Regions from separate parts of the Thermoanaerobacter brockii subsp. finnii Ako-1 genome, predicted to be linked through region 1. Evidence: riboswitches for the same ligand, from Rfam matches in the RefSeq annotation. Region 1 holds a riboswitch; the other holds the start of a gene.
The links. A riboswitch is a leader RNA that binds a small molecule or an ion and turns the genes downstream of it on or off. The one in region 1 is predicted to bind fluoride.
Positions count from the first base shown of each region.

Region 1 (16,091 bases):
ATCTTTTGTTTTTACCATTGGGTTAGAAAGTTTGAGATTATTTAAAACTCTAAACTCCACTGTAACAGAACCTGCCACTTCTACACCTGATACTCCTACTTCTCCATCTCCCATTGCAGCATGTAAATCTCCCAAAGCAAATAATGCACCTTCTACAAATACTGGCAAGTAAAGTTTTGAGCCTTCACTGATAAGTAGGGTGTCCATGTTTCCGCCATGAGAACCAGGTGTTCCACAGTTTATATTGCCTTCTTTTGGTGAAACGCCTATTACTCCTATCATAGGTTTAATTGAGAGAGAAACTTTTTCATCAAAAATAACTTTTCCATCTTTTATATTAACTACTCTGGAATACAGTCCCTCCATTAAATCTCCCAATACGCCCAAATCCTTACCTGTTGCCACTACACCTTTATTGGCTATTTCAATTTTTTTAATTGTGACTTCCAAAATATCACCTTCTTTTGCACCTTCAACATAAATAGGGCCTGTTGCAGGGTTTACTTTGTTCCAATCCATTTGCTCAAGCTTATCTTCATTTGACTTGATTTGATTTGAAAAGCAATCTAATGTTTCAATCTCTACTTCATCGCCGTCTTTTACGAATAGTACAGGCTTATTATCTTTTGTAAAACTAAATATGTGATTTTCACTTGATATTTTGTAATGCATTTACACGACTCCCCTTTCGTATTTGTGTTGATTTAATTTTCAATTTTGTGATTTGAAATAATCACTCCTTTTTTGGTTATACTGCTTTCAAAAACATTTTATTTTCTAATTGAGAATATTATACTCTCCCAAAAGTCATTTTTGTCACTTTCTCTATTTTCAACTTTTGTGAATTCAATGTTAAGCTCATCTATCTTCATTCCTTTCATTACTTCTGTTATCATCATTATAGCACATAATTATAACAAAAGATAATATGTACTAAAGTTACAGCTTATTGAACCTCATAAGCATAAAAAAGTTGGTTGGTGTAGCTGTTGCTTGTTGAATAATTTTGTATTATAATTTCATATTATAATTTATCAAAGAACAGTTTATTTGGAGGTTTAAAATTTCCTGTTTAAGTTTTTAAACCTTAACTGGAAATTTTATATACAATCATATTATACGAGAGAGATGAGGTGAAAAATGAAAAATAAAAAATAAAAAATAAAAAGGTTATTCCGTTTATAGAATCCTTATTTAAGTGTTGCATTTAATATGCAATTTACATACTTAAGGAGGGAATATTTGATGGAAAAAAGACAAAGAGAAAGTTGGGGTTCTCGGATTGGATTTATCCTGGCAGCTGCAGGTTCAGCAATTGGGCTTGGTAACATCTGGAGATTCCCATACATGGCCGGTTCAAACGGTGGTAGTGCATTTATTTTAATTTATTTTGTATTCGCATTAGTCATCGGTCTCAGTATCATGATCGCAGAATTTGCTATCGGACGTAGAACCGGCTTAGCAGCAGTTGGAGCGTACAAATCTATTAACAAAAATTGGACCTTTGCAGGGGTTCTTGGTATACTTACTGCCTTCTTTATAATGGGATTCTATCCTGTTGTAGGAGGTTGGGCACTTGCCTATGTAGTAAAATCTGTAACAGGCCTACTGTCAAATGCAGGATCAATTGCTGATGCCTTTGGTGGCTTTATCTCTAGCCCAGTGGAGCCTTTGATTTGGATGGGCATATTCTTAGCAATGAATATCTTTATCGTTGCCAGAGGTATTGCAGGGGGAATTGAAAAAGCAAGCAGTATTCTTCTGCCTACATTATTTGTGCTACTTATTCTAATCGCACTTAGAAGTATAACATTACCAGGAGCGGGAGCGGGTATTGAATTCCTATTCAAACCTGATTTTAGTGCTGTTACTGGTCAGACCTTTCTTGCAGCTTTGGGACAGGCATTCTTCTCTCTAAGTTTAGGTATGGGCTGTATGATAACATACGGTAGTTATCTAAGTAAGAGTAAGAACCTTCCAAGCAACGCGTTGATAGTTACATTAATGGATACTATTGTTGCTATTCTTGCAGGTTTGGCAATATTCCCAGCGGTGTTTGCTTATGGAATGGAACCAACAGCTGGACCAGGGTTGGTATTCGTAGTTGTTCCTACAATCTTTGCTGAAATGGGAGCATTGGGAATTCTCTTCTCAGTTATATTCTTCATTGCTCTTACAGTTGCAGCTCTTACTTCATCAATATCATTACTTGAAGTAGTTACAGCTTATCTGATTGACGAAAGAGGAATGGAAAGAAAGAAAGCTGTTTACATCTCCGGAACTATTATGTTAGTTACAGGAATTTTTTCATCCCTATCATTGGGAGTTATGTCAGATGTAAAATTCCTTGGAGTTGGAGCATTTGACTTCTTCGATATCTTAACAGATAAGATATTCCTTGCAATCGGTGGATTGCTACTGGCTATATTTGTTGGCTGGGTCGTTAAGAAGGAGGACCTTGAGGATGAGCTTACAAATGGTGGAACTATTAAGTTTCCACTGTTTAACGTATGGTACAATCTTATTAAGTATGTAATTCCAGTAGCTATATCTATTGTTGCTATTATGGGTATTATCTCTATTGAACAAACAAGCCTGATGATATTTGGTTTGGCAATCATAGGAGTATTAGCAATTTTTTCTAAGAAGCTATAAAGATAGTTTAAATATTATAAATAAAGGGTATTATCTCACGATGAGATAATACCCTTTTAAAATTGCAGGAGGGGAGAAAAGTGATACTTCAAAGTATGAAAAATATAATATAGAAAAATTAAGAAAAACAAGCCTTACAGAAAAGTTACGATTTAAGATATTTCATGGGTTGTTGCTAAAAATTATCCTACAGTATCTTGACACTATCTCACAGGACACAATAAATTTTAGGAAATATTGCTTTTATGATATAATTTAATAAGATAAAGAGATAAAGTAGAAATTTTTTAAACTATGTTATAGGAGATGATGCAGTTGGGAAATAAAGAAAAATTAAAAAATATTTTAAACGGGTTAAATGAAATAGTGATTTATAGAAATATTACAAATCATAGCTTAATAAGAAAATGGATTAAAATTTTACAAGAACTTTTAAAAGAAGAGCCCTCTATTGAGTTTATTTATTCTGAATATAGCAGTTTTTACAAAGGTATTACTGAATATGCTTTTAAAAAGAGGATTCATAAAAATATTTGGCCTACTTTTTTGGCAGAAGAAATCGCTTATGATGAAAACCCCTTTAGCCACATTTCAGAAAAATATGGTTTTAATGCTGTGAGCAATTTAATTATTAAGACTATTGAAAAAGAAATAGGGATTTTAAAGGAATTTTGCTATGTAAACATAGCAGAAACTGTAAATAGTTTATTAAATACGGAATTACCTGACTTTGAAAACTCTGTTAATAATATTTTTTATGAAAAAGTTAACAATACCACTTTCATGTTAGGAAATTTATGGGAACTAAAAGAGGGTAAAATTGCTGAATATCTATCAAATTATTACCATTCAAACGGTTGCGGCATTTTTGGAAAATATAAAGCTTTTCGATGGGTTAAAGAAAATTGGGCTGGAAGATTAAAAGGTATTGAAAGTGTTGACCCTGTAACTTTTGAGGATTTGATAGGATATGAAGAAGAACGGAAAATAGTTATAGAAAACACAGAAGCTTTTTTAAAGGGTTTTCCTGCGAATAATGTGCTTTTATATGGAGATAAAGGTACTGGAAAGTCATCTACTGTTAAGGCTTTGCTCAATGAGTTTTACAAAGAGGGATTGAGACTTATAGAAATTAATAAAAATGATATAAAAGATTTATCATACATACTTGATATAATTAAAGACAGAGGAATGAAATTTATATTGTTTTTTGACGATTTGTCTTTTGATGAAAGTGAGGCGGATTATAAAGAACTTAAGTCAGTATTAGAAGGTGGAGTAGAGGTTTTACCTTCAAATATAGTAATTTATGCAACGTCAAATAGGAGGCATATTGTTACAGAAAATATAGAGGACAATGAACTTCATAATACAGATGCGAGAGAAGAAAAACTTTCTTTAAGCGATAGATTTGGGATAACTATTACCTTTGTTACTCCAAGTCAAGAAGAGTATTTAAAAATTGTTAAGGGTTTAGCTCAAAAGCACAATATAGAAATTGAATGGAATCTCTTAAAGGAAAAAGCATTGCAATGGGCTATTTGGCATAATGGCAGGTCGCCTCGAAGTGCAAAGCAATTTATAGACCATTTAAGATATGAGTTATCTAAGAATACTGTTTGAGTTTTTGAAGGCTTGTTTTGAAGATAAAATAAAAATTGCATAATATAAAGCATGGCTTTTAATTTTTTAAAGTTAGATATATAATAAAGGTAAATAAATTGATAACGGAGGGATGAAATGATGAAATTTTTTCTTGACACTGCAAATGTTGACGAAATAAGAGAAGCTAATGCATTAGGTGTAATATCAGGTGTTACTACAAACCCATCTCTTATTGCTAAAGAAGGAAGAGATTTTATTGAGGTAGTAAAAGAAATTACTCAAATTGTAGATGGTCCTATAAGTGCAGAAGTTATAAGTGATGACAGTGAGGGCATGATTAGAGAGGCAAGAGAGCTTGCAAAGATACATAAAAATATAGTAATAAAAATTCCTATGACGGCTGAAGGGTTGAAAGCAGTAAATGTTCTTTCCAAAGAAGGGATTAAAACAAATGTGACATTAATATTTACAGCAAATCAAGCATTACTCGCAGCTCGTGCAGGTGCGACATATGTAAGTCCTTTTGTAGGAAGGCTTGATGATATAAATACAGATGGCTTGCAGATTATTGAGGATATTGTTACGATATTCAATAATTACGACATAGATACAGAGATAATCACTGCAAGTGTAAGACATCCTATACATGTTTTACAGGCAGCAAAACTAGGGGCACATATAGCGACAGTACCATATAAAGTGCTCATGCAGATGGTAAAACATCCGTTGACAGATGCGGGAATAGAAAGATTCAAAGAGGATTGGAGAAAAGCAGGGCTTAAAATATAAATTGATAAAAAAGCAGGGTAGAATTAGGAAAGCTATCCTGCTTTTTAAGTTATTTAAGAGTAATTTTGAGAATATAGATAGTAAGAGGTGGTTAATGTGAGAAAGCCTTTTACTATTTTCTTATATTTGTTAGTGATATTTTTTCTTATATATTGGCCTTACTATATGAATCTTTATGAAAAAGAACAAATACAAGAAAAAAATCAGGTAGAAGAGGAGTTTAGGGGGATAATAACTTTTTGGGATTTCCCTCATCCTTCAATAGGAGACCCGGGAGGATTTGAATTTATAAAAAAGAAAATAGAATTATTTCAGTACAAATACCCGGGTGTGGTAATAGATTTTGAGCCTCTTTCATACAAAGACGGATATGAAAAACTGATTAACTCTTCTAAAGATGGCTCTTTGCCAGATATTTTACCTGTTGGGGCAGATTTTTATTTTATTTCAAAGGATTATTTAAGTCCTATCAATAAATATGTAGATGAAGAGTTTAAGAAGCAATACAAGGAAGGCGTTATTGATGCTATAAGTTATAAAGGCAATATTTATGGAATGCCTTTAGGAATGTATACTAATGTGCTTTTTTTAAATGTGGATATGTTTGATGAAAAAGAAATTAAACTTCCTGAAAACGGCGAGTGGAATTACGAAGAATTTGTGGATAGTATGATAAAATTGACTTATACTGAAGGTAAAAAGGATAAAAAATACTTTTATGGATTAGGCATTTCTCTTGCACCTGATAATTATAATTTATGGGGGTTTTTACTTTTAGATGGTGCGAGAGCTTTTGACAAAGAAAAGTATTCTTTTTTTGGCCCTCAAGCAGTTTCAGGAGTGCAAAAAGTTTTGGATTTATTTAATAAATATAAGGTGGTCAATCCTGTTTCACTTGAGGGAGAGAGGGAAAAGTTGTGGCAAGACTTTATTACTACTAAAAACACTGCAGTATTAGTAGAAGAAAGTTATAAAATAGCACAGCTTAAAAATTTACAGTCAAAAGGAAAGTTGTTTGAGTTTGATGTAGCGATGTACCCCGAAGGGGAAAGTGGCATACCATTGACATTATCACCTAAAATATATGCCTATGGCATAAAGAAGGAAAAAGATGAAAAAAAGCTTGAGATGGAGTATAAATTTATAAAGTTTCTTACAGAAGACCAACAAAAGGTGATTGAGTTAGGTTATGTACCAGTTAAAAAAGATAAAGTTACTGAAGATGACAAAATGAAAAGAATTGAATTAGCTACTAATTATACAAATATCATCCCACAATTTGACGGATGGAGAAAAATAAACAACACAGTGATAGCAAAAATAAAAGAAGGAATAGGAAATAACAAAAATGCCTTTGATATAACAGAGGAAATAAAAAACAGTGTAAGTCAGTTGGTGCACTAAAAATAACGGGTATTATTATTTTTTTACTTTTTTACTGTGTCATAATACCTAAGAGTATCTCTTAATATTTCTTGTGCTATTGGCGCGGCTACTTCTCCTCCCATATGACCATTTTGTGTTGGATTTTTAACAAGAACTAATACTGCAATTTTTGGGTTTTCAACTGGTGCAAATCCAGCAAATGATGCTACGTATTTCCCTGGAGCATAATTTTCCGTTGTACCTGTTTTTCCACCTACTGTATAGCCAGGTACTTTTGCTGCTTGGCCGGTACCCTCTGTTACTGTTTTTTCAAGTATATGTCTCATTGTATCGGATGTTTTTTTAGAGATAACTTGTCTAACTATTTGAGGCTTATATTCTTTAATTTTTTTATCGCCGTTTTCGATATATTTTACAATATGTGGAACCATGAGGTTTCCACCGTTTATCACGGCTGAAAAAGCTGTAATCATTTGGATTGGAGTTACAGCGATTCCTTGACCAAAAGACATAGTAGCGAGGTCGACAGGATATATCTTTGACTTTGGCAAGATCATTCCACTGGCTTCTCCAGGAAGCTCAATTCCTGTTGGAGTACCAAAACCAAAAGCTTGTATGTATTTATAAAAGGCATCGACACCTAATCGTTCTACTACTTGGACAAAAACTGTATTACTTGATTTTTCAATAGCTTGCGAAAAAGTTATATCTCCCAAAGCTTTCCAACTTCTAATTTTTTTACCAGAGACTATATAATATCCAGGGTCGTAGAATTTTTCGTCTGGTGTAACTACAGCTGATTCTAATGCTGCAGAAGCGGTTATTACTTTAAATACTGAAGCGGGTTCGTAAGTACTTGACACTGCCGGGTTTGACCAGTATTCCTTTGAAGGCACATTTTGCCAATTATTTGGGTCAAAATCGGGCAAATTAGCCATGGCAAGTATTTCACCAGTTTTTGGATTCATAACTATTGCTGTTATGCCATCTTCTGGTTTATATTTTTCATATGCTTTTTTTATAGCTTTTTCTGTATAACTTTGTATTACAGAATCAATTGTGAGGACAATATTATCACCGTTTGTAGGTTCTTTGTAAAACTTTGGAACTCCTACTTTTCTACCTTCTCTATCTACAAGAGAGATTTCACGGCCAGGTACACCACCCAAGTATTTATCTAAAGAGTATTCAAGGCCATACAAACCATTACCATCAATTCCTGCAAAACCTAATACTTGTGATAGCATTTTGTCGTTGGGATAATTTCTCATAAAAGTATCTTCTACATATATGCCTGGTATGTTAAGACTTTTTATTTTATTTATATTTTCAAGAGGAATGGACCTGCCAAGTACAGCCCACTCTGAGTTTTTATTTGAAAGAATTTTATAAAGCGAGTCTTTGTCCATATTTAAGTATTTATAGAGTTCTTCTGAAGCTTTTTCTGGATTTTTTATAAATTTAGGAGCCGCAAATACATCTCCTGCTGGAACATTACAGGCAAGGATATTCCCGTTTACATCATAAATATTGCCCCGTTGAGGCTTTAATATGATATCAGCAGTACTTTGCCTTTCGACTGCCATGGCAAGTTTTTCAGAGTTTATACCCTGTATCCATATAAGCCTTACGATAAGGGCGAAAATCATAATAGTAAAAAAGATAAATATGGTAAATGTTCGTTTTTTTACATATGATGTCAATTTTATTCTAACCCCTTTTTATAAAGATTTTGTTTATCCAATATAATTATACCATAGATATTTTGCAATTTAATTAAATAAAAGTATAGAAATGTTTTTGCTTGGGTGGAGGCTTCACTTGTATTTTTCTTATAAAAAATATATAATTATAAATAAGAGATAAAATTAAATAACGGTGATGAAGCTCACCTTATTGCCGTGAAGGCTAATGGCTTCTACGCGCTTTCGTAGAAGCCATTTTTGTTTATTTGACAAAAAAGAGAGGATGAGAATCTGCATGAAGTTAGAATTTATTCCATTGTATGAGGTTTTTGAAAAATATAAGGGAGGTTGTCCAATATGCAAGGTTATAAAAGACGAAGAAAAAGCCTATTGTGAGCATTTGTTTGAAGATGAGGTTTTAAAAGACCCTGAAATGTATGTCAAAATAAGAGAGACAAATTTCTGCCATTATCATTTGGAATTATTGAATAATTCATATGATAAATTGGGTTTGGCAATTGCATTAAAAGAGAACGTCACTTATAAATTACAGCAAATTACGGAGAAAGGAAAATCTTTAAAGAAAAAAAGGAAAAAAGAAACAAAAAACAAATGCCTTGTTTGTGATTATTTAAGTGAAAGAGATAAATACCAGATGCATATATTGATAGATATTTTACATGCTGATAAAGAATTTGTTGAAAAGCATAGTGAAGGGCTGTCTAAATTGTGTTTTCATCACCTAAATATGTTTATGGAAGCTAAAAAGGATGTTACACCACAAATTGAGAAAATATTTAAAATAAATAAAGCGGCAATTGAAAAGAATATAAATGACCTTGAATGGTTTATAACAAAATTTGATTATAGATTTCATGATGAACCATGGTATGACTCCAAGGATTCGATTGAAAGAGCATTGAAATTATTGAGAGGTGGTTATTATGATTAGGATTTCTTTTGAAATTACTGATAGTTAAATCTGGCTCTAATGTTTTTAAGTTACGATTTGAATTTTCCCAAAAAGAAAAGGTAGAACGATTAGTTGAACAAATTAATAAAATAGCAAGATATTATAATATTAATAAGTTTCAAAAATGTCAACCGTATTATAAACGGTTGACATTTTATCAAAAAATTTATGTCAAACGGTTGACATATAAAAATTAATCAAGTATAATAAAAGTAAGTTAAAAAGATTTCAAAGAAAGGGGATTGTCATGAAAAGAAAAATTTTATCCATTATGTTGACGTTTGCATTGGTTTTTTCGCTCATGGCAGGCTGTGATACAAAAGGCAGCAATAATGGAGAAAGTAATAGTACTGTCACGGCAACAAAGACTGTAAAAATTACTTTGCTAAATTCTAAGGGGGAAATTCAGGCTCAATTAGAAGAGGCAGCTAAAGTTTTTACAAAAGAAAATCCAAATATTACTGTAGAAGTTATTCCTGCAGCGGCTGGTCAGTCACCTTTTGAAAAGGTTACCGCTATGTATGCATCTGGTAATGCACCGACAATGGCGATGCTGGATCCGGGTGATATAGCAAAATTCAAAGATAAATTTTTAGATCTAAGCGGAGAAAAATGGGTTGAGGATGCGATCGATTGGACTTTAAGTGTAGCCAGAGTAGATGGGAAGGTTATAGCATTCCCATTTGCAGTTGAAGGGTATGGGCTCATTTACAACAAAGCTGTATTAGATAAAGCTTATGGTGGAAACTTTGATCCGAGTTCTATAAGGACGAGAGATGCTTTGGAAGAAGCATTTAAAAAAGTAGAAGCAATTGGTGTCAAAGCTTTAGAAATTTCTCCAATGGATTGGTCTTTAGGCGCACACTTTCTGACAATAGCGTATGCTGCTCAATCGAAAGATCCTGCACAAGTAGCTCAATTTTTATCAGACTTAAAAGCTGGAAAAGTTGATTTGGCAAATAACAAAGTGTTTAATGGTTTAATGGATACTTTTGACATGATGAAAAAGTACAACATAGATAAAAATGATCCATTATCTCCGACTTATGATAGAGGACCAGAGCTTATTGGTAAAGGTGAAGTTGGATTTTGGTTTATGGGAAATTGGGCATGGCCACAGATAAAAGAATTTGATACTGCAAATGAACAATACGGCTTTATACCTGTGCCCATAAGCAATAATCCTGGGGATTATGGCAATTCACAGATAGCTGTAGGCCCATCGAAGTTTATAGGAATAGATAAGACACAGAACAATGCTGTTCAACAGGATGCCGCTAAGAAATTTTTGAATTGGTTAGTTTACAGCCAGACAGGACAGGATGCTCTTGTGAACAAAGCCAATGTTATACCTGCTTTTAAAAATATAACATTAGAGCCACAAGATCCTTTGGCTAAATCTATAGGACAATATATGAAGGAAAGTAATACATTAAAATTAGAGTTTAATACTATATTGCCACCAGACCACTGGTCAAAGTTAGGAGCTTCAATGCAAAAGTATTTGGCAGGCAAAATTGACAGAAAAGGCTTGATTGATGAAATAGAAAATTATTGGAAAAATGTTCAATAATATGTAAGGTTTGATTGAATAACGGATAGAATGTTATTGTCTATCCGTTATTCAATATAAAAGTGAAGGAGGATATGAATGTGAATCAAGAGAAAACTTTATTGGCTAAACTCAAAACGTACTTGATATTTGCAGGACCTACTACCTTTGCTTTTCTCACAGTAATAATATTACCGTTTTTATATGGAATATATTTAACTTTTACTGATTGGAATGGTATTTCTGCTACGCATGCTTTTGTAGGTTTTTCAAATTATTTACAAGCGTTTAATGATAAAGTGTTTTGGACATCTTTTTTATTGACATTAAAATATGTATTTTTCACAGTAATATTAATTAATGTCATAGCTTTTTTCTTGGCTTATATGTTAACGAGTGGCGTAAAAGGTCAAAATTTCTTTAGAGCAGGGTTTTTTACTCCAAATTTGATAGGCGGAATATTGTTAGGTTTTATATGGCAATTTATTTTTTCAAACATTTTAGTATATTTGGGAAAATCATATAATATACCAATTTTCTCAGGTTCTTGGCTATCAGATCCTGACAAAGCTTTTTGGGCTTTGGTTATTGTGACAGTTTGGCAGTATACTGGTTATATGATGGTAATATATATTTCGGGTTTTATGAATATACCGAGAGATTTGTTAGAGGCGGCAAGTATAGACGGTGCAAATTTTTATCAAAGATTAAAAAATGTAATACTTCCGTTAATGGCGCCTTCTTTTACTATAAGTGTTTTTTTGACTTTACAACGAGGGTTTATGGTTTACGACATAAACTTGGCTTTGACAAATGGAGGGCCTTACAAAAGCACCGAGCTCATATCACTTCATATATATAACACTGCTTTTTTAAGTCAACAGTATGGTATTGGTCAAGCAGAGGCGTTTTTTCTCTTTTTTGTGGTAGCGGCTGTGACGTTGCTTCAAGTGTATTTTAGCAAAAAGCTGGAGGTGGAAAATTGATGGAAAAGAATAATCGCCTACTTAATGGAATAAAATTTTTTGCTTTAAGTATTTTTTTGGTACTTTATATATTTCCATTTTTTATAGTTTTAATTAATTCCTTTAAAGAGAGAAAGGAAATACTAGAAAACCCACTCAAGCTTCCGTCGGTGCTGAATTTAAGCAATTACATTGATGCTTTTACAAAAATGAATTATATGCATGCTTTTTTGAATTCTTTGATTATAACTGCTTTTAGTGTATTTTTGATTACATTGCTGTCATCAATGACTGCTTATATTTTTGTAAGAAAAAAGTGGAAGTTCAATCAGTTTATGTTCTTTTTTATGGTGGCGTCTATGATTATTCCTTTCCAAGGGATAATGATACCCCTTGTAAAAATATATGGTTCTATCGGGATGATGAATAGCAAATGGGCATTGATTTATATGTATGTAGGTTTTGGTGCATCTTTGGCTGTATTTATGTATCACGGTTTTATAAAGAGTATACCATTGGAATTAGAAGAGGCTGCTACTATTGATGGATGCAGCCAGCTTCAGACTTTCTTTAAAATTGTTTTTCCGCTTTTAAAGCCAGTAACAACAACAATAGCTATATTGGATATATTATGGATATGGAATGACTTTCTATTGCCATATTTAGTACTTATGGCACCAGAGCAGAGAACTTTACCGCTATCTGTTTTCTATTTTTATGGAACTTACACGATTGAATATGGGCCTGCTATGGCAGCTCTTATGTTAGCTACAATTCCTGTAATAATTGTATATTTACTAATGCAAAAGCAGATTATAGAAGGCGTTTTAAAGGGTTCAATAAAATAAAGGTCTGGAGGTAGTAGAATTGGAATTGAGAAATATAAATGATGCAAATAAGTATATTCAAGCAAATAAGAGTAGATTAAATTTACAATATAGATTGAAATACCATCTAATGGGTGAATATGGTTGGATTAATGACCCTAATGGATTTATATATTACAAGGATAATTACCATTTGTTTTATCAGCACAACCCTTATGATGCAGTTTGGGGGCCGATGCATTGGGGGCATGCGATTAGTAAGGATTTGGTTAAATGGACTTATCTTCCAATAGCGTTAGTGCCGGGAGATGATTTTGACAAAGATGGGTGTTTTTCAGGTAGTGCCATTGAAAAAGACGATATGTTATGTTTGCTGTATACTGGACACATATATACAGGACCTGATAAGAGTAAAAATTATAAGCAGGTTCAAAATTTGGCTTACTCGAAAGATGGTATTAATTTCGTAAAATATAGTAAAAATCCTGTAATTGGAGAAAAGCAAATTCCAGAAGAAGCAAGTAAAAAGGATTTTAGAGACCCTAAAGTTTTTAAAAACGGACAATATTATTACATGATGTTAGGTTCAAATGATGGGAAGGGACACGGGCAGGTATTATTGTATAAATCAACAAATTTAAAAGATTGGGATTTTGTAAATATACTTGCGAGAGGGAATGAAAACACAGGTTACAATTGGGAATGTCCTGATTTATTTGAATTACAAGGTAAGTATGTACTGATGGTATCTACAGAACATATAAAGACTAGAGGGAATGATTTTAATAGTACTCACTCATCTATATATTTTATTGGAGATTTAGACATAAACAAAGGGATATTTAAGTTTGATATTGATGGTTATCAACAGATTGACTATGGATTTGACTTTTATGCTCCACAAACTACTAGTGATAAATTGGGAAGAAGGCTTATGGTTGCATGGATGGATATGTGGGGGGAAGTTATGCCAACACAGGAAAGAGGCCATAATTGGGCTGGAGCCATGACATTACCAAGGGAAATTTTAATGGTTAATAGTAAATTATATTTTAGGCCGATTAAAGAAATAGAAAACTACAGAAAAAATCATTATAAGCTTATAAACTTGAAGATAGATGGAGAAAAAAACTTAGACACATATGGTGACTGTTATGAACTTGAAGTTGAGTTTGAGGGGGGTAAAGCAGAGGAATTTGGTTTAAAAATAAGAAAAGGAGACAATGAAGAAACTATTTTATCATATAAAAGAGATGAATCATTATTTATATTTGACCGCAATGAATCAGGTATAGGACCTAAAGGAGAAAGGAAAATAAATGTAGCTTTAAAAAATAATAAACTTAAACTCAGAGTATTTGTAGATGTAAGTTCGGTTGAGATATTTATTAATGATGGGGAAAAAGTAATGAGTGGAAGGATATATCCTAGCAAAGATTCGGTAAATATATCTGTATATTCCAAAGGGGAATGCAAAATTAATTATTTAAATAAATGGGATATTGTTGTAGATTAAATTTATTGATAAATTTAAAGTGAGCGTTACCACAGTGTAAAATAAATTCTGTGTGGGGTGATTATAATGTGTGATGTTATAGCTTTAGGTGAGTTGCTGATTGATTTTACTCCTGCAGGGTTTTCTGATAATGGAAATACACTATTTGAAATGAATCCTGGGGGAGCACCTGCAAATGTGTTAACTGCTGTTACAAAATTAGGAGGAAAAGGTGCTTTTATAGGTAAAGTAGGTGATGACCAATTTGGATATTTTTTAAAAAAAGTGCTTGAAAATAATCAAATTAACACAGATGGTTTAAAATTTACTACAAAAGCAAATACAACTCTTGCTTTTGTACATCTTGATGACAAAGGAGACAGAAGCTTTACTTTTTATCGAAATCCGGGAGCTGACACAATGTTGGAAGAAGAGGATATTGAACTGGATTTAATAGAAAAAGGAAAAATATTTCATTTTGGGTCTTTATCTATGACAGATGAACCTTCGAGAAGTGCCACATTAAAAGCTATTGAATATGCAAAACAAAATAAAAAAATTATTTCATATGACCCAAATTGGAGACCACCTTTATGGGAAAATGAAACTGTTGCGAAAAAAGAAATGGTTTTGGGATTACAATATGCAGATATAGTGAAATTATCTGAAGACGAACTACAATTTCTGACGGGAGAATCAAACTTGGAATATGGCAGTAAAACATTATTTGATATGGGGATAAAACTAGTTTTAGTAACTTTAGGAGCAAAAGGTTGCTATTATAGACATACATCGGGCACAGGACATATACCTGCATATCGTGTAAATGTGGTAGATACAACAGGAGCTGGAGATGCTTTTTTAGGAGGAGTTCTTTATAATATATCAAAAATAGATTATCCCCTAGATAAATTAAAAACTCAAGAACTCGAAAAAATTATTGACTTTGCTAATGCTACCGGTGGACTATGCACAACTAAAAGAGGAGCAATTCCTGCAATGCCAACATTAGAAGAGGTAAAATATTTACTAGTACATGGTGTAAAATCGTTGTAAAATATGCCATTATGAAGACTTTAATTGTAATTACGATAAAGGTATAATAGAAGAGGAGACAAAAAGTAGTAATAGAAGGTGATAGACATGCCAACTATAAAAGACGTAGCGAAAAAAGCAGGAGTTACAGTTACGACTGTATCGAGGGTTTTAAATAACAGAGGCTATATAAGCGAGGTAACGAGAAAAAAAGTTTATGAGGCGATGAAAGAGTTAAATTACCAGCCTAACGAGTTAGCAAGGTCCTTATACAGAAAAAAATCCTATTTAATAGGTTTATTAATTCCCAATGTAGCGCACCCTTTTTTTGCAGAATTGACCGGTTATATAGAATATTATGCTTATCAAGAAGGTTATAAAATTTTGTTGTGCAATTCTGGGCAAGATAGTAGCAAGGAAAAAGAGTATATAGATATGCTGAAAAGGCATCAAGTTGATGGTATAATTATTGGCAGTCATACCTTAGAAGCAGAGCAATATTTAAATGTGAAACTTCCTATTGTGGCAATTGATAGATATTATTCCAATATACCTTATGTAGCTTCAGACAATTATAAAGGTGGAATTTTGGCTACAAAACTTTTAATACAAAAGGGATGTAAAAAAATTGCTCACATAAGCGGCCCATTGATTTTGAATACACCGGCAAATAATCGTTATAAAGCGTTCAAAGAGGTAGCAACACAAGAGAATGTTGAGTATTTTGTTGTAGAAACAAAGTTAAACAGGTTTGAGATAGAAGAATATAAAAAAATAGTAAGAGGCCTTTTTAAAGAACATCCAGACATTGACGGTATATTTGCCAGTGGCGATTTAATCGCTGCTTCTGTAATAAGTGTGGCTAAAGAGTTAAATAAAAAAATACCTCAAGATTTGAAAATTGTAGGTTATGATGATATAAATGTCGCTAATTTGGTAGTTCCATCTTTAACAACCGTAAGACAACCAATTAAAGAAATAGCAAGAAAAGCTATTGAACTGATATTACGCCAAATAGATGGTGAAAAGGTGGAAAAAGAAAATATTTTGCCTATAACTCTGATAGAGAGGGAGACTACGTAATTTTGACCTCTCTTGACTTTTTTATTCAATTAAATGTATAA
Region 1 is NC_014964.1:660,993-677,083, forward strand. Features, by position in the region: gene THEBR_RS03170 (acetamidase/formamidase family protein) at 1-672, opposite strand, end outside; gene THEBR_RS03175 (sodium-dependent transporter) at 1,246-2,655, shown strand; gene THEBR_RS03180 (ATP-binding protein) at 2,971-4,278, shown strand; gene fsa (fructose-6-phosphate aldolase) at 4,399-5,049, shown strand; gene THEBR_RS03190 (ABC transporter substrate-binding protein) at 5,146-6,453, shown strand; gene THEBR_RS03195 (peptidoglycan D,D-transpeptidase FtsI family protein) at 6,477-8,138, opposite strand; fluoride riboswitch at 8,304-8,363, shown strand; gene THEBR_RS03200 (DUF6062 family protein) at 8,416-9,072, shown strand; gene THEBR_RS03205 (ABC transporter substrate-binding protein) at 9,341-10,666, shown strand; gene THEBR_RS03210 (carbohydrate ABC transporter permease) at 10,747-11,631, shown strand; gene THEBR_RS03215 (carbohydrate ABC transporter permease) at 11,631-12,458, shown strand; gene THEBR_RS03220 (glycoside hydrolase family 32 protein) at 12,478-13,953, shown strand; gene THEBR_RS03225 (carbohydrate kinase family protein) at 14,020-14,988, shown strand; gene THEBR_RS03230 (LacI family DNA-binding transcriptional regulator) at 15,076-16,050, shown strand.

Region 2 (15,010 bases), 750 kb from region 1:
TCTCGTGATGATTTGCGGCCCATTCTGCTATATCATCTATTCTTCCTATTTCTTTGAGTATTTCTTTAGTATAATAGGTATGAGATTTTATAACCATAAACTCCTCTTCAGTAAGCTTGTCCGGTTTGTCAAGAATAGAATTAGGTATGGCTAGCTTTCCAAGGTCATGAAGCAATCCCGCAATTTTTATTTTTCGAGAAGTTTCTTCATCATATCCTATCACCTTAGCCATTTCATAAGCTAACTTTGAAATACCTTTAGAATGGTTATAGGTAAAACGGCTTCTATTATCGATAATCTGTGCGAAAGCTTCTGCTATATCCTCTAATTCCTTAATTCCTATGATAATTGTGTCTTTAGGTTCAATCCTTTTTAATAAACTTTTTATATCAAAAAATTTATAATCAAGCCAAAATTTTTCTTGTCTTGTAAGGTCAAGTAATGCATTTGCAACCACGGGATTAAACATCTTGCCAGTACCACTTTTTATACCTTCTTTGATATTATTCCGAATATTATACTCACTTTCTTTCCCAACCGATGAGGTGTACCGTATATCAAATTGATCAGATATAAAAACAATTTGAGCTCCTAAAGGAATAGAGTCCCCATTTAGTTTAAAATGTCCGCTTCCATCGTAATTTTCATGATGATATCTTATAATATCCGAAAAATTTTCTCCAAAAGGCAACTTCTTTACAATCTCACTTCCTCTTTCACTGTGTTTCCACCATTCGTCTTTGTTAAAATCTTCGTATACATCTCCTTGTCCTATATCATGTAACAAAGCAGAATAGTACACTTTTTTTGTATCTTCTTCATTTAAATTTAACATCTCTGAAATCCTTAAAGAAATATAAGCCACTCTTCTTGCATGTCCCATGTTCTTATACTCTTGCACGTCAAGGGCCAAAGATAAAGCAGACAGCAGATTATTATAATTCAAATTCACATTTTATTCCTCCTAACTGATATTTATTTTCAACTAATATATATTATACACTAACTAAATTAAATTTCCTATATAAAATCCGACATAATATCCCAATATTCCCCCTATTAGTCCAAATATAATTGTCAATGACATGTATATAAAAGCATGAAAATATTTTTTATCCTTGATTAAGTATACTGTCTCATGTGAAAAAGTTGAATATGTTGTAAAAGCACCTAGAAATCCCGTTGTCAGAAAAAGTTTAACATCATAGCTTAAATTTACATTTATTTTAGGACTTGATAAGAAATTTAATAAAAACGCACCTAATACATTTATAATAAAAGTTTCGATGGGAATAATTATCTCTCGGTTTTCCTTTATATGCCGCGACATTTCATATCTCAATATTGCTCCAAAAATTCCTCCAATCCCCACATACAGTATATTTTTCACTGTTCTTCCTCCCGTTTCTTTAATAAGTCAAAAATTTTGTCAGCAAATTCAAATCCTAAATAAGACATCAAAAGGCCTCCCATTATCGATAAAATCATATAACTTAGAGCAATATAATCTTTCCCTGCTTTTAATAAATTTATTGTTTCCATACTAAACGTGGAAAATGTTGTAAAAGCTCCAATAAATCCTGTTGTTATCGCTAACCTCAAATTAGTATTTACCTTGTACTCATCCATAGCAAAATTAGCAATAAAACTTAACAAAAAGGAACCTAAAATGTTTATTATAAAAGTTTCAAAGGGAAATACAGTGTGATACATTTTTGTAAAGTAAATTGTTATTAAATATCTCAGTACTGCTCCAAAAAATCCTCCAATCCCTATATAGATGTATTCCATGAAAATCTCCTTTCCGTTTACATTTTGGGGCAATAAAAAGGCCCCTATTAGGCCTTATATCCTCCTAATAGGAGCCATCAGCGTTTCCGCATTTATGGCGAGCTCCATCACCTTATGGTATTTATCACAAATTTATTATAATAAACTACAAATGAAAATGCAATACCTTTTACAATTCCCTTCTACCTTCAAGAGCCCTTGAAAGAGTTACAACATCGGTGTATTCCAAGTCACCACCTACCGGCACCCCATGAGCAATCCTTGTGACTTTTATTCCTAACGGTTTTAATAGCTTAGCAATGTACATTGCTGTCGCTTCTCCTTCTATGTCAGGATTTGTAGCAAGTATGACTTCTTTTACATTTCCATTTTTTACTCTGTCTAAAAGTTCTTTAATTTTTATATCTTCAGGGCCAACGCCCTCTATAGGAGAAATAACACCATGAAGTACATGATACACTCCTTTATACTCTCGTATTTTCTCCATTGCAACAACATCCATAGGATGAGAAACAACACATATAAGAGAATGATCTCTTTCTTTATCACTACATATGTTACAAACCTCTGTGTCAGTTATGTTATAACAAATTCTACAATACTTTATCTTTTCTTTTGCATCAATAATCGCTTGAGACAAGCTTTTTACCTCTTCCAAAGGCATATTTATTATGAAAAAAGCAAGCCTTTGTGCTGTTTTAGGACCTATACCGGGCAACTTTGACAGTTCTTCTATAAGCTTCGCTATAGAAGTAGAATAATAGTTCATTTTTTCACCTCAAAACAGTCCAGGAATGTTTAATCCTCCGGTTATCTTTGCCATTTCAGAAGCAATCATTTCTTCTGCATTCCTTAACGCTTGATTAACCGCAGCTAATACAAGGTCTTCTAACGTTTCTACATCATCTTTATCTACAACATCAGGATTTATTTCAATACTTACAAGTTCTTTTCTGCCATTAGCAACTGCTTTTACCATCCCACCACCAGCAGTAGCTTCTACAGTCTTTTGCATTAGCTCTTCTTGCATTTTCTTTATTTCTTCTTGCATCTGTTGGGCTTGTTTAATCATGTTATTTATATTAAACCCGCCCGGAAATCCGCCTTTTGCCATAACACTATAACCTCCTAAATTTTATTCTAAAAATATTTATATGCTTTTTTGAATTATTTGTGAAAATTATATTATCTCTATATCTTCACCAAAAAACTCCTTAACTTGCTGTACAAGTAATTCCTCTTCATTTTTTCTTAATTCAAACTTCAAAGGAATTGCCTTCCCAACTAGTTCTTTTAATATTCCTTCAATAAAACTTTTGTTTTCCGCTTTGCTCAATTCCTCCTTTAATAAAGCATACTCTTCAGGATATTCTACCACAATTGTTCCTTTTTTTAAATAAGGAATCCCTTTTTCTATAAAGGCATACAAAGCTATTCTTTCTTTTTTTATCATTTCTTTTACTTCAGCCCACACCTTTTCTAGATCTATATCCTCTTGCTGTACTATTTGCGATGCCACGTTTTCTTCTTTTCCTTCTTCTGGCGAATTTATTTTTTTATTTTTCTCTTCTTTTTCTTCCCTCAAAAAAAATTGTCCTTTTTCTAATTTGTCTTCTATTTGTTCTACTCTTGCTAACAAACTCATCATATCGTAAGAAATTTCCGGCTTTATCAACCTCAAAATAGTCACTTCTAAAAGGGTTAACGGAGATATAGCATATCTAACTTCTTTTTGTAGATTTATAAATTTTTCTAAAGCGTTAGTCAAAAAAGCTGTACCAAAGTTTTGCACTCTTTCTTTTACAGTTTCTACATCGCTATACAAAATTTCTTTTAATTCTTCTCCTCCTGTTTTGTAAAGCACCATATCTCTCAAAATATAAGTTAAGGACTTTAAAAAATTCCCCACGTCTATTCCATAAGACAAAATTTTATCTAATTGTTTCAATGAAGCTGCTACATCTTTAGCATTCATGTAATCTAAAAGAGAAAATAACATTTCATCATTAGCTACACCCAACATTTCGCATACATCTTCATAGGTTATAAGGCCTTCTTTGTAAGAAGCACATTGTTCTAGTAGACTTATCGCATCTCTCATAGAACCATTTCCATAGATGGCAATAGTTTTAAGTCCCTTTTCTTCGATTTTTATTCCACTGTCATTGCAAATTCTATCAAGATTTTGAGCAATTAACCGCGTAGGTATTCTTTTAAAGTCAAACCTTTGACACCTTGATAAAATAGTATCAGGCAATTTGTCCGGTTCAGTAGTAGCAAGAATAAAAATCACATGAGGAGGAGGTTCTTCCAACGTTTTTAAAAGAGCATTAAAAGCCCCTGTAGAAAGCATATGCACTTCATCAATTATATATACTTTGTACTTAGCTTGAGAAGGAGCGTAAATTACAGACTCTCTCAATTCTCTTACATCATTTACACTGTTATTAGACGCAGCATCAATCTCTAAAACATCCATCGTAGTGTTGTTATTTATAGCTTGACAAATCTCACAAGAATTACAAGGCTCTCCATCTTTATTATTTAAACAATTAACTGCTTTTGCAAAAATCTTAGCTACACTGGTTTTTCCTGTTCCTCTTGTACCTGTAAAGAGATAAGCATGTCCTATCTTTTTTAACTTTATTTGGTTTTTTAAAGTTCTTACAATATGTTCTTGCCCCACCACTTCTTTAAAACTTCTTGGCCTATACTTTCTATACAAAGACTGATACATGTTTAACACCTCGTTATTTTCAATTGTAACAAAAAAAAAGATATATTTCTACATCTAAAATTTTAAGAAACACTTTCAAATATCTGATTTTTTACTTCCTCTAGCTTTTGCCTCGCATTCATGTAAATTGAGATAAATACATCTACTATTTCAGGATGAAATTGAGTACCTTTATGTCTTAAAATTTCATTTACTGCTTCTTCAATAGTCATTCCTTTTCTATAAGCTCTATCAGAAGTCATTGCATCAAAGGCATCAGCCACACCAAGAATTGCTGCTTCTATAGGGATTTCTTCGCCTTTTAAACCATAAGGATAGCCTTTCCCATCATATCGTTCATGGTGTTTGGAAATAGCTTCTAATATTTCTTTCGGCAGATCTATAGGCATTAAAATTTTTCTTGATATCTCTGGATGACTTTTTATAACGTTATACTCTTCTTCCGAGAGTTTGCCTTTCTTTAGAAGAATAGTATCAGATATACCTATCTTTCCTATATCATGTAATATCCCTGCAATCCTTAATTGTTCTATTTTTTCCCTTGAAAAGCCCATATATTCCCCTATTAAAACAGCATATTGAGATACTCTCATAGAATGTCCTTTCGTATATAAATCCTTTGCTTCCATTGCATAAGCTAAAGCTTCTATAGTCTTTATATAGACTTTTTTAATCTCGTCATACAGTTTGGAATTTTCAATTGCCACAGACACTGCGCTGGCAATAGATCTCAATAAACTCATATTTTTGACCGTATTTGCTGCAGTCCAAACTGTTAAAATTCCCTTAGTTTCATTTCTAAAAATTAAAGGCACTATCACAACTGAATAAACATCTTTAGCTGCAAAAATAGGTGTTATTTTTTCACTATGAGAAAACTCTTCTACATCTTTTATTTTTATTTCTTTTTGATTTACTAATTCATTTATGTCCTCTTCTGATAATTTAATTTCTTCATAGACAGGATAATCTTTTAATTCTCCCCCTTTTACAAGTAAAACAAACTTATGAAAATACGGATTATATTCTCTTATAGTGCACAAAGGTGAATTTAACAATTCAGCAACTTTTTCTACTATGTTATTCAATACCTCTTTTATGTCACTTCCCGATGTAAGTAGCCTTCCTACATCACTAATAGCCAATATTTCATTATTCTTTTCAGCTATCTGTTTTTTTACATAATACATTTCTGTAATATCTCGAGAAATGCCTTGAATGCCTACCACTTTTTCATCAATTTTTAGCCTTTTAACATGGGTTTCTGTTATAACCAATAAGCCTTCTTTGTTTTTAAAATTGATTTCTGAAAAATTAATTTTACCTTCCATCATGTTTTTCAAGATTTCTCTGCTGTCTTCATCTACAATTTCAAAAATGCTTTTTCCTATCAATTCGTGAGGAGTATAATTTAAATACCTTATAACTCGTGAATTGACAAATTCAATAATAAAATTTTTATCAGTCACCCACAAAATATCCCGAATATTTTCTACTAACAATCGATACTTTCTTTCAGAAATTTCTAATTCATGAGTCAAAGCCTCTAATTGCTCGTAGGAAGCTTCTAATTCCGCGTTAAACTCCTGTAATTCTTCATTTTGTTGTATTAAACTTTCTGTTTGTTCTTTTAATTTTTTATAACTTTGAGATAAGTCTCTAGCCATGGAATTAAAATTCTCTGAAAGTTCCCTAAGCTCTTTTGAATCAGTAATATTTAACTGATAATCAAAATCCCCCCGAGAAATCCTTTTAACAGCTTCGTTTAATTTTTCAATAGGTTCAGACAATTTTTTAGATAAAAAACTCGATAACCCCAGCGAAATTAATAAAATTATTCCCCCTATAAAAACTCTATTTTCAAACCCTGACAAAAAATAAGCTAATGACAATGAGTAAACAATTACAGAAATTCCAAATAAAGTAAAAAATATCCGTGTATTATAATATCCTTTAAACATACTATCCTCCATCTCTTTTCTTTTGTAAGAATAAGTTCCCTATATTTATTTCGGCTAAAAGCCTTCAAATTTTAAGTAAAAGTTATAAAAAATAATAAGAAATATTTTCCAGTAAAAGAGCAAAAATAAAAGGCCGTACACCCAGCTTCGACCTGCCACCATAAGCGTTACATAAGCAGTTAGCTCCACTCAAGCTCCCCTGCGGCACACGGAAGTGTTTGCTTACCGCTGCTTCCTTCCGGACCTGACGGGGTTCGCAAATTTCCGTTGCGCAGGACTCAAGTATCAACGCCACTTACTTATGCCAGACCTTACAATGGTCAGGCCTCAGCCTGGGAATTCGACCCTGCTATAGCGGGTTGCAGGTTATAGGGCACCGCTACCTCCCCATCTAGTACGGCCAAGAATTACCTTTTTCATGGCGGAGAGAGAGGGATTCGAACCCTCGGTACCCCTTTTAAAGGGTACACACGATTTCCAGTCGTGCACCTTCGTCCACTCGGTCATCTCTCCACATTTATTTTTCATGGCGGAGAGAGTGAGATTCGAACTCACGAGGCGAAAAATTCGCCCACTCGCTTTCGAGGCGAGCGCTTTCGACCACTCAGCCATCTCTCCGCACCTATTCCCTTAAATTTTCAAAGAAGTCTTTTAAAAGAGTTTTGCATTCTTCTTCCATTATTCCAAAATACACTTCTGTTTTACTTCCTAAATAGCTGTTATTTAAAATATCAACTACTGTACCTGCAGCACCAGATTTATCACTTTCTGCCCCTATATACACTCTTTTTATGCGAGCTTCTAAAATAGCTCCCGCACACATGGGACAAGGCTCTAAAGTCACATACATGCTACAGTCATCAAGTCTCCAACTGCCAAGAGTTTTACAAGCTTCCTTTATCGCTATAATCTCTGCATGGGCTGTAGCATCATTTGTAGACTCTTTTTGATTAAATCCTCTTCCAATTATTTGTCCCTCTTTTACAATGACAGCTCCAACAGGTACTTCACCTAATTGGTAACTTTTTTTCGCCTCTAAAAGAGCTGCCTCCATAAACTTATTAATCATATACTCCACCGCAAGCAAAAGTAACTACACTCTTATTTTTGCTTTTTATTTGTCCTCTGCATAAAGGTATTTTATCAGAGAATTATTTAAGTGTCAAGTATGCTCCTCCTTGACTTATTTAAATCACAAACAATACAATATAATACACTATCAAAAGTATTGCACCTAGAGGAACAGCAATTCGTGCCCTTTCAGTACTTTTTATTTTTAATTTGCCCGCTGAAATGATGTTTGGGATATTACCTTGAATTAACATTCCTCCACTAATAAGCATTCCCATTAAAATAGCCCTTATCTGTTCCGGCGTCATTGAGGAAAAAATTTCGGCTTAATCTTTATATGCTCACTCTTTTAAAAGATATGCATAATTTCTTTGCAGATATTCATATATCTTATGTGCTATTATTTTATGTCCCTTCTCATTAGGATGAATACCATCAGTGCAAATAAATTGCCTAAAATCGGGATAATCTAAAAAAGCGCTCCTTATATCAATAAGCCTTGTCTTTGTTTCTTCTGCTATACTTAATATAGCTGAGTTATACTTTTCCTGCCACCAATATATTTTAGTAACACTGCCTAACCACTTTAAAATGTTTTTGCCCATCTCTTCACTGTTTTTGCTTATCCATTTAAAATATCTGTCAGCATCCAAAGGAGGTAATGTCATTAACACAGGAATTATGTTTGCATCCTCTAAGGATTTTATCAATTCTTTGAGCTTTTCTTTAAAAATATAAAAATCTGTTTTGGGGCTATGCTCATCATAAGGATTCTTCGCAATTTCTTCCCAATCGAAATCACAGTCATTTCCTCCAAATTCTATCAGAACTATATCAGGTTTATCTTTTAACAAATACCTCTTTAAAATGTCAATACCTTTTAAAAGAGTATTTCCAAACTTAGCAATATTTTTTACTGTTCCTTTTATGTTGTCCTTTAGTAAATTTACATAATTTACGTCTGATATAACGTATTTACTTTTTTCCTTACTATATACTACACCCTTTGAAATAGAATCCCCTGCTACAACGATATCATAATAATTTTCCAATGTCATGCCGGCCATTTTTATCACTTCCCCATAAATTTTTTATTTACCAAAACATTAATGGGCATCAACCTACTTGTAAGCAAAAATTAGTTTTTAACTAAATTTCATCATCATTATACCACTAATAATCTTTTACACAAATAGAAAAAATTTTTACCAAAATATCAATTTACATTAATACTCAGCCTTCACGTTAAAAAACAATAAAAAATTAAGTTAAATTAGAGCTTTTTATAGTAAAAATCGAGTAGGAGCTGAATAATTATTTTATTCAGCGTCCTCTCACACCACCGTACGTACCGTTCGGTATACGGCGGTTCATTAGGAATTGTGTACAATTAGATATCTTTGGGATAAACTCTTATAACCTATGCTTTCAAAGTATTTATTTGTAAGAGTCTTATTTAGGATTGGGCTATTGGATATTCTCCAGTAGCCTTTCCTTGTATTGGCGTATTCCCAGGCTTTTTGTTCTTCTACTCCTAGTTTTACTAGGTTATCATGCTTCGTTTTTATCTTCTTCCATTGTTTCCATATACATGCCCTTAGTCTTCGCCTTATCCATTCGTCAAGGGTTTTCATTATGCTTTTTCGCGTCTGCTAATCCAAAATAGTTGACCCATCCTGTCGTTATTTGATTTAGTCTTTTTATTCTGTTTTCCATGCTTATTCCCTTGTTCCGATTGGTTATTTCTCTTACTTTTTCCTTAAACCTTTTGATGGATTTTTCATGGATTCTTATTCTTACTTCGTTTTCTTTTGTATAGAATGAAAATCCAAGAAATTTTCTTCTCCATGGTCTATCTACAGCACTTTTTGCTTCGTTGACTTTTAGTTTAATTTGCTTTCTATGAATTTCTTTATGCTCTTCATTACTCTGTTTCCTGCAGACCTGCTTTTTACATATATGTTGCAGTCATCTGCATATCGGCAGAATTTATGCCCTCGTTTCTCAAGTTCTTTGTCTAGTTCGTCCAACATTATGTTTGCTAATAGGGGACTTAATGGCCCTCCTTGGGGTGTCCCTTCTTCTGTTGATACTTTGACTCCGTTTATCATTACTCCTGATTCTAAGTATCTTCGTATTAACTTTAGTACCCTTTTGTCTCCTATCCGCTTTTCTAGTTTGGACATTATTATGTCGTGGTTTACTCTGTCAAAGAACTTTTCTAAGTCCATATCTACAACCCATGTATATCCTTCATTTATATATGCTTCTGCGGCTTTTATTGCGTCTTTTGCACTGCGTCCTGGTCTAAATCCATAACTGCTATCAGAAAATGTATGGTTGTAGACTCTATTTAGTATTTGGGCTATTGCTTGTTGTATTAGCCTATCTAGTGCTGTAGGTATTCCTAGTAGTCTTACTCCTCCATCTGGTTTGGAAATTTCTACTCTTCGCACTGGTTGTGGTTTGTATTTCCCCTCCAGCAGTTGTTGTTTTATGGTTGCCCAGTTTTCTTTGAGATACGGTAGAAGTTCATCTACTTCCATCCCATCGACTCCATGGCTTCCTTTATTTGCAACAACGCGCTTGTATGCTGCTCTCATGTTTCCTCGTTCTACTATCATTTCAAGCATCTTGCTGGTATATCTTTGTACCTCGTTTCTTCCATCTCTTGACGCCGATGATATACTATGCACTTCCGTTGTCTTTTGAAATTCCATTTCTCTATCCAACGGATAGCCTCTTTGTTGAGTTGTCTGCAGTCTTTGCATATCTTTCGAGTCCATAAGATTTCCAAAACCTCCTAACGTTCGGTCCTTCCTTATCTATTCATGTCTAGATAAGTACTATGACCTCTGCTGACTTCTCAAGGTTCAGCCATACATCACTGCATGGGTTGTCACTTCAGATTTTACTCCCATGACTTATCCTTGAGACCTCCCCGGGTAAGAACGATAACTTTCATCTCATATATCTGCCAGATTTACTATATGGGATTCGGGTAGTGTTGGACTTCGTTTTGTTACGCAAACTCATCCATCCCAATTCAGCCTCTTATCTGGTTCTTGTTCATCAGACCGAGATTTTGCCTTAAGCTTCCTTCAGATTCCACCTCACGATGGACACCCTTGCTCTTGGCTAGTGGTTCCCACTACCAAGCCCACAGCGGACTTTCACCGCCTAGTTATCGCCCATGCCGGGCGCACATAAATAAAAAGAGCCTTTTGTGGCTCTTTAATTTAACAACTTCTTTATTTCTTCTACAGATAACTTTGTAATTTGGGCAATCTTATTAATATCCATTCCTTCTTTTAGAAGTTCTCTGGCTATTTCTATACTTTTTTCTTTTTTACCCTTTTCTAAAATATTTTTATATACCTTTGATTCCTCAAGTATTGACATACCTATCACCTCTGAAAAAATTTTCTCTATGACTTCCTCATCATAGATTATTCCTGCCAGAATTTCGGCTGTTGTGACTATATAACTTTTCTTTGCTTTATCCACTGGCATATCTCTTATTACCTCAGCACATTTTCTAAGATATGCTTCTTTTTCTTTTTGTCTTTTATCTTTATCAGCCACGGGTAAAAAAGTGTATAAATCGTAATATTTAGTTTTAACAATATCCTCAAATTTTATTTTCCCTACATCTATTATTCTATAGCGAAAGTTTAACAAATTTTCTTCTCCTAAATGATAGTTCAAATTATTTTCCATTTTTAACTCATTTTTACTGCAATAAACTACCACTTGGTAAGGTAGTAAATTATGCTTTTCCATTATTTCTGTAGCGTATCTTAGCATTCTATAAGGCATTTTGCTGTCATTATAAGTTTGAAATTCTATATGTAGAGCTATATCTCTATTTTCAGTAGTACACTTAAATACCATATCACTTTCTCTGCTTTCAATCGTGGTAAATTCAATGTTTAGTTCATCAAGCTTTGTAAATTTAAGACCCAAAAAATATGATGCTATGTCATCGGCAAGATTTGAAAAAATATTTTTAGCTGTAATGTCGTATTCTTGTGACATATGAAAATCCTCCTTTTACTTCTACTGTAATTATAGCATTTTTGAAAGCTGTAAAACAGGTCTTTTTAAAAATTTACAAAAAAACTTATTATTGTTCCAGCAACAACGGCAGGCATAAAAGGTATCTTTGCTTTGAATTTACGAAGAGCAAGGGAGTACAGGAGAAAAATTAAAGAAGAAAATAAAAGGATATCCCATATCTTAAAACCTGCATAGAAAGCCAGAGCAGTCAAAATTTTTACGTCCCCTCCGCCTATTCCTCCTAAAAGCCAGAAAAGAAAAAGAACAATGAATATTAAAAGAGAATTAAGCAGCATAAAATTTAGATTTATATAAGGATTTAATAATACATTTATAAAAGAAAGAATTAAGATGGAGGCAGGGTAGATGTATCCTACCTCCATCTTTTTTATGTCTTCTACAGCTGCAAAAAATAGAATTAGTAAGATTAGTATTTTCATTTAAAAATCACCGTCCAGTTATCTTGCTCTGACTTTTTCCACTGTGGATCAGGAAGATTAAATTTTGAGTCTGCATAAAAGCCATTTACAGGGATTTTAAGCTGTACTTCGGCTGTTTTTCCATCTTCAGCAGTGAAGTAAATATACAGTGTTGAATTCTCATCTCCTGGTTTATCATACTGGAACTTCATTACTGCGCTTCCTGTAACGTCACCTATATTTTTTATAACCGAATAAGGCTCTACATAAAGTACACCCTTATTTTGATACCTGTTTATCACGTGTACTGCTCTTATGCTGGTGATTTTTTTGTTAAAGGTGTATGAAATGTTCAGAGTCATATCGCAGACAGAGCCGTCTTCTCTCGTGTGCTTGTTAGTAAACACATATTGAGGTGTTTTTGATATTGTTACAGTACCTCTTAGCTTATCCATTTCTGACGAATAAGGCACTGTAACTTCCTTTTTGTTGTTGCTTAAGTCTAAATCATATTTATTTGTATCTGTTAATTGTATTTCAGCTACCAGAGTAATGTCAGTATTTTTTCCAGGATAGCTGAAGCTGAATGTCTGTGTGGAGTTACTGTTAAACTGCACAGATTTTGTTAAAAACACAGAAGAATCAGCTTTGTCATAAACTTTTACAACACCATTAACAGGGAATGCATAGCTTTTCTGCAGTCCCACTGTTACAGAGCCTGTGTAGGTTTCATCAGGGACTACATAGGTAGTTCCCGGATTTATGCTTGCAATATATAAATCCACTCCATTGTTCGCTTTAACAAGTGTTTGTATCTTATTATTGGAAAGGTTAGTCTCATAATATTTATCAGCACTTGCTAATGATATTTCTGCTACTAGTATCATATCAGACGATTTTCCTGTGTAGTTAAAACTGACTGTCTGTGTAGTATTGCTTGTAAATGACACTGTTTGAGTTTTGAATGGCGAAGATGGATTAGCTGCATCATATATCTTTAATGTTCCCGTAACTGGATATCCTGATATAAAAGAAGCATTTTGGAGTCCTACTACTACTGAACCTGTGTAGGTGTGCCCTCCTACCATGTTTGAAGTTCCTGCATTAAGATTAGTGACATATAAATCCACCAACCTTTTTGCAGGTGCAGTAAACTGCCTTGTATTGTTTGTTTGATTATAATCCCAGTACTGCAAATAAGAGTCTGGATTTGATGGTGGATTGGGCTGTACTACTGCTATTAAGTTTCTATCTGAACTTGTCCCTGTAAAGCTTAAATTGACTGTTTGAGAACTGTTGGGACTTAAAGTGATTTGTGCACTTGCTACAGCATTTGCAGTATTGAGTCTTACAGGGTCTCCGGTTATAACTGTATTGAAATTAAAACTTCCTGCATCATATAAGGCTACTGTTGCAGGAATACTTGTTGAACTATTACCTAAACTTACTGTGACCTGCACAGTGTAATTTTTATTTGGCTCCATATAGCCTATTGGATTTACGTTTGTAATTGCCAAATCTATACCATTTTTCGCAAGGTAATATACGTATATTCCATCAGAAGTTTCTGTTGCAACTAAACCGTGTGCTATAGAAACTTCTCCTGTAGCTGGAGCATTTAATTGTATTGTTCCATCTCCATCTATTGTCCAGTCAGATTTTTTGATCGTGACAAAATAATTTCCTACATTAGCATATATTCTGTCTGCTCCGACAGAAACAGCAGAATATACGATATAGTTTGGAGAATTAGGTAGTTGAGATTTTAAACTGGAGGAAGAAAAATCTATTTGTTTTATAACATTTAAATTATTTTTATCTAAAACAACAATTTTTCCGTGTTGTTTTGAACTATCTGAATAATAATATGGAATGTATAAATATCTATCGTCTACAGCTGGGGAATGGTTAACAAGGTTGTTTGTATTCCTAAGGTTTCCGTTTACTGTAAGATTTAAGGTGCTGCTGAAGATATTATTTATTTTGTAGATACCACCAAGCACATCAGTGAAGTAGGCGTTTGAGCCGTCTACTGAAAAACTTGCTGGAATACCTATGCCTGCACCAGCATAGGCTTTTGAAATATTTATTCCCCATGCATAGTTCCATTGATATACAGGTCTTATATAAGTTCTTGTTAATTTACTCCCAAGCTTTTGCCACGTTTGTGGTCCGACTATTCCATCTACCGTAAGCCCATTTTTACTTTGAAAATCTCTGACTGCTGCTTCAGTTCCTGAACCAAATTGTCCATCTTCAACAAGAGAATAGCCTATAATATTAAGCGTTTCTTGAAGTATCTTAACTCCATTTCCTGTGCTGCCTAATTTTAAGATGTCTGTTCTTGAAGATATTGTTGAAGATGAAATGACATTGAATAAATCACTAAATCTAATTCTGTAAAGATAGCCATCTGCGGTTTTGTTAGGCTCATGTGTTGTACCGATTATAAAGCCTGTTTCAGGTGATGTTTCTCCTGCGTTTACTGGTGCTGCTGATGAGCTTATACGTGTATAAGTGGTGCCTAATGCGATATCTGTAATTCCAACATCGCTAAAATCATCGGTAAAATAGCCTATTGAAACATGTCCTCCGTTCCCATCTCCTACCACCACAATATTATATCCCTGCCATCTCATCATAAGTGGAGCAGAAACTATATCAGTACCGCCTCCCGTTGTTGTATTGATTCTTACTTTTAAAACAGGCGAGCCATTTATTATTTGGTATATAAAAACATATCCATCCTTTGAACCTGCTGCAATGTACTTGTTACCGTTTGGTGATACATAATAGGTTGGATGGCTGCCAGATGGATTGGCTGGTACTGTGGAAGACCCATATACAGGCAAAGGCCCCCATTTTTTATTGCTGTTTGGAACAATTTTGGGTGTAAATGTGTAGGGACTTGTGCTTGTATTAAAATCGTATAAACTTTTTGAGTATGGAGATATACTTTCATAAGCATACAA
Region 2 is NC_014964.1:2,256,249-2,271,258, forward strand. Features, by position in the region: gene THEBR_RS11125 (HD-GYP domain-containing protein) at 1-952, opposite strand, end outside; gene crcB (fluoride efflux transporter CrcB) at 1,007-1,390, opposite strand; gene crcB (fluoride efflux transporter CrcB) at 1,387-1,791, opposite strand; fluoride riboswitch at 1,853-1,912, opposite strand; gene recR (recombination mediator RecR) at 1,961-2,560, opposite strand; gene THEBR_RS11145 (YbaB/EbfC family nucleoid-associated protein) at 2,570-2,905, opposite strand; gene dnaX (DNA polymerase III subunit gamma/tau) at 2,972-4,528, opposite strand; gene THEBR_RS11155 (HD domain-containing phosphohydrolase) at 4,591-6,489, opposite strand; RNA gene ffs (signal recognition particle sRNA large type) at 6,623-6,889, opposite strand; tRNA gene THEBR_RS11160 (tRNA-Ser) at 6,909-7,002, opposite strand; tRNA gene THEBR_RS11165 (tRNA-Ser) at 7,017-7,107, opposite strand; gene tadA (tRNA adenosine(34) deaminase TadA) at 7,112-7,558, opposite strand; partial or broken gene THEBR_RS11945 (DUF1646 family protein) at 7,677-7,886, opposite strand; gene THEBR_RS11175 (SGNH/GDSL hydrolase family protein) at 7,902-8,627, opposite strand; partial or broken gene ltrA (group II intron reverse transcriptase/maturase) at 8,934-10,346, opposite strand; gene THEBR_RS11190 (Rpn family recombination-promoting nuclease/putative transposase) at 10,795-11,598, opposite strand; gene THEBR_RS11195 (prepilin peptidase) at 11,664-12,059, opposite strand; gene THEBR_RS11200 (peptidoglycan-binding domain-containing protein) at 12,056-15,010, opposite strand, start outside.
Region 2: it holds a riboswitch for fluoride, as region 1 does, so the genes downstream of both, crcB (fluoride efflux transporter CrcB) here and THEBR_RS03200 (DUF6062 family protein) in region 1, are expected to answer to the same signal.